DNA from 3 places in the Mesorhizobium robiniae genome. Region 1 is predicted to be linked to each of the others. Evidence: predicted binding sites of a transcription regulator. Region 1 holds the regulator's gene; each other region holds the start of a gene.
The links. The regulator PhoB, encoded in region 1, activates phosphate uptake and scavenging genes when phosphate is short. The targets are predictions, from matches to a motif close to TGTCATNNANCTGTCAT.

Region 1 (2,265 bases):
GAGGAATTGGAACACATCGACAGGCTGATCCGTGACATGGACGAGCTTGCCGCCGCGATGGTAGCTGCGTCGATCCGCGCATTGCTCGCGTCAGACAATGCGATGGCGCAGCGCGTCGTTTCGGACGATGCCATCATGGATGCCCGGCAGCGCGAACTCGACGACAGCGCGATCACACTGATCGCCAAGCGGCAGCCGATGGCACAAGACCTGCGCGCCGTGGTTGGCGCAATCCGCATGGCCGGCGATCTGGAGCGCATCGGCGACCTGGCCAAGAACATAGCCAAGCGGGTCAGCGCAGTCGGACAGAGCGCCACGCCGCGTAATCTCTCGCACGGTATCGACGCAATGGCGGATCTCGTTCTCGAACAGCTCCGCGGCGTGGTCGAGCACTACGTGTCGCGAAACGCCAACGCGTTGAAGGAACTGCGCGCAGCCGACGAGAAGGTCGATGTCAAATACACGGCGGTTTTTCGCGAGCTCCTGACCTACATGATGGAGGATCCTCGCAACATCACCGCCTGCACGCATCTTCTGTTCTGCGCCAAGAATCTCGAGCGTATTGGCGATCATGTAACCAACATCGCCGAAAACGCCTACTATGTCGTGACCGGGCAGCAGTTGCCGGCGGATCGCCCGAAGCTCGACGAAACGACGACGGCGCCGGCGACATGACGGGGGTGACCGATCGATGATCGCGCCGCGCATCATGGTGGTGGAGGATGAAGAGCCGCTGGGCGTCCTCCTCCGCTACAATCTGGAATCCGAAGGCTATCAGGTCGAGGTGGTGACACGCGGCGACGAGGCCGAAATCCGGCTGCAGGAAAACGTACCCGATCTTCTGGTGCTCGACTGGATGGTGCCGGCGGTTTCCGGCATCGAGCTTTGCCGGCGTCTTCGGGTGCGTCCCGAAACCGAGCGGTTGCCGATCATCATGCTGACCGCGCGCGGCGAGGAGAGCGACCGGGTGCGCGGGCTCTCGACCGGGGCCGACGACTATCTGGTCAAGCCGTTCTCGACACCGGAATTCATGGCCCGGGTCAAGGCGCTGCTGCGCCGCGCCAAGCCGGAAGTGCTGTCCAGCGTGCTGAAGGTCGGCGACATCATGCTCGATCGCGAATCGCACAGGGTCTACCGCAAGAAGAGCGAGATCCGGCTCGGGCCGACCGAATTCCGGCTGCTCGAATTCATGATGCGGCACCCCGGTCGGGTCTTCTCGCGCAGCCAATTGCTCGACAATGTTTGGGGCGAGACGATCTACATCGACGAGCGCACGGTGGACGTCCATGTCGGGCGGTTGCGCAAGGCGGTCAACAATGGTCGCATGCCCGATGTCATCCGCACCATCCGCGGCGCGGGCTATGCGATCAGGGAAGACTAGGCTGATACTCCAGGTGATGCCGGCCCGCGAATGGCGATTTCCTGCGCTTCCGGCACGTACTTAAACGTTACGCTCCGTTCTGGTTCTCGGAAGCCACCGGTTTGGTTGTTTCGCGCCCGTCTTCGACTCCGGCGCGGCCTGACCTGAAACTCGACACATCCCAAGCCGCAATCCGCCTTTTTTCCTTGCCTTTCGAACTCAGGCTACGTCCTTCCTGATCGTGCCGGACTTTCCTTGCGCGCCCGGCGCGAAAATCTCCTGGTCGACGAAATTCAGCGCCTGCATGGCGCAGCCTTCGCGGATCAGCGGCAATTCGTTCGGCTCGGTGTCGAAGGAAATGGAACCCGAATGCTGGCCGCCGGCGGTCTGGGCGATGGCCTCGCGCAGGGCCGGCTCGATCAGGTCGAAGGCGGCAGCACTGACGCCGACCATGGCGACCGGCGCCGGATCGATCAGCGCAAACAGGCTGCCTAGCCCGAAGCCGAGCGCTTCGCCGGCCTTACGGTAGGCTTCGCGCTCCGGTCCGTCCGTCTCGCGCGCCCGGGCCGCCAGTGCCCGCATGTCGGCATCGCTGACATCGGCGACCGGTTCGGCATTCTCGCTCAGTTGCCTTGCATTGCGCCAGATGGCGTAGTTACCGGCATAGGCTTCGACGCAGCCGCGCCGTCCGCACCGGCAAAGCGCGCCGCCCGGCCGATGGATCATGTGCCCGAATTCGCCGCCTGAAGAATGGGTGCCGGTGAACAGTTCGCCCTTCAGCACCAGCCCCATACCGATGCCGTGTGAGAGCAGGATGGCGATGAAATCGTTGCGGTAGCGATCCGGGTCGCGCCAGCGCAGCGCCACGGCCATCATGTTGCAGTCGTTCTCCATGATGGCCGGGA
Region 2 (2,265 bases), on a different contig from region 1:
CAATCGGCGGCGCCGAACGCCGCAAAAGCTTCGCCCGCGGCACTGTCTGCGCTGATCGTAGCGCGCCAGGCAAGCTCGCCCGAAAACCGGCTTCTGGCCGCAAACCCGCCAAAAGCGCGGACCGCCGACCACACGCCATCGGCGCCGATCAGCAGAAAGCCATCGGCTTCGACGGTCTTGCCGGCAATCTCGACTTTTGCCGTGGTATGGCGCGGTCCTGCGGCGACGTCGCCGACGCGCGCGCCGGTGACGAGACTGATATCAGGTTGTTCGGCAAGGCGCGCCATCAGCGCGTCTTGCAGATCAGCCCGATGAGCGACGAGATAGGGCGCCTGCCAGCGCCTTTCGGCCGCTTCGCCAAGCGGCACTCGCGCCAGCTCGCGCAGCGTGGCGGCGTCCTTGAGCACGACCGCCTCCGGCCGCACCGTCGCCGGCCGCAGCCGCTCGAGCACACCGAACTGGCGAAGGATGCGCGTCGCGTTGGGCGAGAGCTGGATGCCGGCGCCGGCCGCTTCCAGGCGCGGCGCCTGTTCGAACAGCCGCACCAGATAGCCGCGCTCGGAAAATGCCAGCGCCGCAGTCAGTCCGGCGACGCCGGCTCCGGCGATGACGACCTGCCGGGACCGGGTGTCGTCCATGGAGATGGCGTGCGCGTCAGGCGGCCTGGTCGATATAGTGGCATCCCGCAGGCTGCGTTTCCGTTGCCTTCAGCTTTGGCGAATAGCGAAAAAGCGTCGAGCAATAGGGACAGACTTTTTCATTGTCGTCGCCCATGTCGAGAAACACATGCGGATGGTCGAAAGGCGGATTTGCGCCGGTGCACATGAATTCCTTGACGCCGATGTCGATCGCAGCATAGCCCGCATCGTTCTGGAAATGGGGAATGGAACCGCCTGCCATCGTCGTCTCCTACATCTGCCGCATGACCCGGATCATGCGTAAAATCAAAATTCCACGGCGGCACTTGCGCGTCCAAGAACGTACCGCGCTGTAGCCTGGATTGCATCTGGATCATAACCGGTCTCTTTGCAAGATCGATGAAATCAAACTGTCGTAAAAGCCTGTCACAGGATAAGCTAAGCCGGTTAAGGCATGGCCGCGAAAATCGAATTCGGTTTCGTCGGGGATCATGCGTAGCTTAAAAGTGGTAGAGCGTCCTTTGCGTATCCGGAATGACGCGCGACGCTGTGGCCAGCGGGTGCGAAACGAGCAGGAACCATGAACGAACTAAAGCCGGTGCAGAGCGAATTCACCACTGTCGAGGTGGCGAGCCCAGAGGGCGGCAACCCGGACCGCTTCGTCAACCGCGAGTTTTCTTGGCTGCAATTCAATCGCCGCGTCCTCGAGGAATCGCTGAACGCCAATCATCCGCTGCTCGAGCGTGTCCGCTTCCTGTCGATTTCGGCCGCCAATCTCGACGAGTTCTTCATGGTCCGTGTCGCGGGTCTCGCCGGCCAGGTCCGCGAAGGCATCACGCTGAAGAGCCCGGACGGCCGCACCCCCGAACAGCAGCTGGAACAGTTGCTGCGCGAGGTCGAGCGTCTGCAGGAAGATCAGCAGAAAAGCCTTTCCGCGCTGATGCTGCTGCTCGACAAGGAAGGCATCGAGAGCATCAGCCGCGATGCGCTGACCAAGGATGAGAAGACCTGGCTCGAGGATCATTTCCAGGAGCAGGTGTTTCCGGTGCTGACGCCGCTATCGATCGATCCGGCGCATCCGTTCCCGTTCATTCCCAATCTCGGCTTCTCGATGGCCCTGCAACTGCGCCATCGCAGAAATGGCGAGGAGATGAGTGCGCTGTTGCGTCTGCCGGTGGCGCTGAAGCGCTTCATCCGCTTGCCCGACCGCAAGCACCATATCCGCTTCATTCCGCTGGAAGAGGCGGTCGGCCTCTATATCGGCAAGCTGTTCCCCGGCTACGAAGTCAAGGGCTCCGGCACGTTCCGCATCATCCGCGACAGTGACATCGAGGTCGAGGAGGAGTCCGAGGATCTCGTGCGCCTGTTCGAGACGGCGCTGAAGCGCCGCCGCCGCGGCTCGGTCATCCGGATCGAATTCGACAAGCTGATGCCGCCCGAACTGCGCGACTTCGTCGCCGGCGAACTTGGCGTCTCATCGAGCCGTATCAGCGTGCTTACCGGTCCGTTGGCACTCAGCCAGATTTCAGAGATCGTCGCCATCACCCGCGACGATCTCAAATTCAGGCCCTATAACCCGCGCTTTCCCGAACGTATCCGCGAGCACGGCGGTGACTGTTTCGCCGCC
Region 3 (2,265 bases), on a different contig from region 1:
GTGCTCATGTTCCAAGGAGAAGATCCGCGGCATTCTCGAAGGTTTCTCCGCCGACGAGATCAGGGACAGCACCGAGGATGGCGGCATTCACGTCGCCTGCGAATTCTGCTCGAAGCAGTATGACTTCGACCCAGCGGAATTTACCGCGGCGCAGTGACAGCTGTCAGTTGACGGTGCGCCGTGTGCCCGGCAGGTCGAGCGAAAAGGCGGGGATGGCGATATCGAACGTCTCGCCCCGCTTGTTGCGCATCGTGTAGTGGCCAACCATGATGCCGGAAGGCGTCGGCAACGGGCAACCGGACGTATATTGATAGCTGTCGCCGGGGTTGAGCTCGGGCTGGTCGCCAACGACGCCGGCGCCGCGCACTTCCTCGACGCGGCCGGCGCCGTCCGTGATATGCCAATAGCGCGACAGAAGCTGAACGAACTCGTCCGACTGGTTGTCTATGGTCACGTGATAACCCCAGACATAGCGGTTCTCCGACGGGTCCGAGCGATCTTCCAGATAGAACGGCCTGACCAGCACTTCGATGTTGCGCGTGACGGCGCGGTACATGGATTACTCCGGTTGCTGCGGCAGGGAACATTTGTCCCGCTGCGCGGTTTGATGCGGGAGCGCAGACCCCGTTTGCCGACCTCAAAGCGCACGTGCCGAAAAACAATGTCATTTAAGTGACACATGACAATGCTGGTGTGCACAGACCGTGCCGGGCGACTCGGGCGCTCTGTCGACTACCACATCGGCCCGAAAATCGAGTTTGATTTTCGGGCCGATGCGTAGACTCAAATGCGTTAGAGCGTCCTTGGCGCGTCCAAATGGACGCGGCGCTCTCATGAAACGGCCGCAGGCGGCCTTTCCGGAGTGACCAGATCTCGATGGAACTGACTCTCGCAGCCGCCGTTGCATCTTCAGCCCTTCTTTTTTCAAATCTCGCCAGCATCATGCTCGCCTCGTCGCGGCTCAAGAAGCGGCAGGTCATCGCTGCACCCTCCGGGAAGCCGCCGCCTCTCTCGATCGTCGTGCCGTCGCGTGGCGTCGAGCCGTTCACCGAGGAGACGCTTCAGCGCGCCTTCTCGCTCGATTGGCCACACTATGAACTGATCTTCTGCGTCGCCCATGCCGACGATCCAGTGGTCAATCTCATCAACGCCGCTATTGCCCGTTATCCCCATGTGCCGGCGCGGCTGCTCACCGGCGATGACCGCATTAGCGCCAATCCCAAGCTCAATAACTGCGTCAAGGGTTGGGAAGCCGCACGCCACGACTGGGTCATCCTTGCCGACTCCAACGTGTTGATGCCCAAAGACTATATCCAGCACCTGATGGCCGCATGGCGGCCGACCACAGGCCTTGTCTGCTCGACCCCGATCGGCTCGCGGCCGGATGGCTTCTGGGCCGAAGTCGAATGCGCTTTTCTCAACACGCTGCAGGCGCGCTGGCAATATGCCGGCGAGGCACTTGGCCTCGGCTTTGCCCAGGGCAAGAGCATGCTGTGGAACAAGCCGATGCTTGACGCGAACGGCGGTATCCACGCGCTCGCCGCCGAGATCGCTGAGGACGCTGCTGCGACCAAGCTGGTCAATGGGCTCGGCTTGCGCGTCAATCTCGTCGCCTCACCGTTCGAGCAGCCGCTCGGCCAGCGTACATTTGGCGAAATTTGGTCGCGACAGGCCCGCTGGGCGCGGCTGCGCCGCGTCACCTTCCCGCTGTTCTTCGCGCCCGAGATATTAACCGGCGCGGCAATGCCACTGCTGTTGGCGCTGATCGCGGCGGCCAGTGCCGGCGTCAGCTTGCCCACCACGGCTTTATGCGTACTGCTGATTGCCTATCTGCCGGAATGCATGCTCGCCTGGTCCAAGGGCTGGTATCTCTCGCCACGCACCGTCACTGCGATGATCGTGCGGGATACGGTGCTTCCCGCCATCTGGGCACGTGGCTGGCTGGGCGGTGCTGTCGAATGGCGCGGCAATGCCATGACCATCCGCACCAAGGCTATGACCGAGTTGGAAGAAAGCGTCTGAGAAATCCCTGCCGCGCGGCGACTGCTATTTGGCTGATTTGAGTGCCTGCTCGACATCTGCGAGCAGATCGTCCGTGTCCTCAAGTCCGACGGACAGCCTCAGCGTGCCCGGCCCGATGCCGAGCTCGGCGCGCGCCTCATCGCTCAGATTCTTGTGCGTCGTCGTCGCCGGGTGGGTGATCAGGCTCTTGGCGTCGCCGAGATTGTTGGAAATCAGCACGATATCGAGCGCGTTCTGCAAGGC

Region 2: a site for PhoB is predicted at 1,039-1,055, ahead of ABID19_RS26885 (RNA degradosome polyphosphate kinase). Genes of this name have one in related genera too.
Region 3: a site for PhoB is predicted at 663-679, ahead of ABID19_RS06490 (ceramide glucosyltransferase). Genes of this name have one in related genera too.

What each region holds. Positions count from the first base shown of each region.
Region 1 covers NZ_JBEPMC010000007.1:299,003-301,267, forward strand. Annotated here, with positions in the region: gene phoU (phosphate signaling complex protein PhoU) at 1-675, shown strand, start outside; gene phoB (phosphate regulon transcriptional regulator PhoB) at 692-1,381, shown strand; gene ABID19_RS21070 (ROK family protein) at 1,580-2,265, opposite strand, start outside.
Region 2 covers NZ_JBEPMC010000011.1:198,975-201,239, reverse strand. Annotated here, with positions in the region: gene ABID19_RS26895 (FAD-dependent monooxygenase) at 1-638, opposite strand, end outside; gene ABID19_RS26890 (zinc-finger domain-containing protein) at 655-900, opposite strand; gene ABID19_RS26885 (RNA degradosome polyphosphate kinase) at 1,219-2,265, shown strand, end outside.
Region 3 covers NZ_JBEPMC010000002.1:436,641-438,905, reverse strand. Annotated here, with positions in the region: gene ABID19_RS06500 (Hsp33 family molecular chaperone) at 1-157, shown strand, start outside; gene apaG (Co2+/Mg2+ efflux protein ApaG) at 164-556, opposite strand; gene ABID19_RS06490 (ceramide glucosyltransferase) at 877-2,022, shown strand; gene ABID19_RS06485 (O-succinylhomoserine sulfhydrylase) at 2,047-2,265, opposite strand, start outside.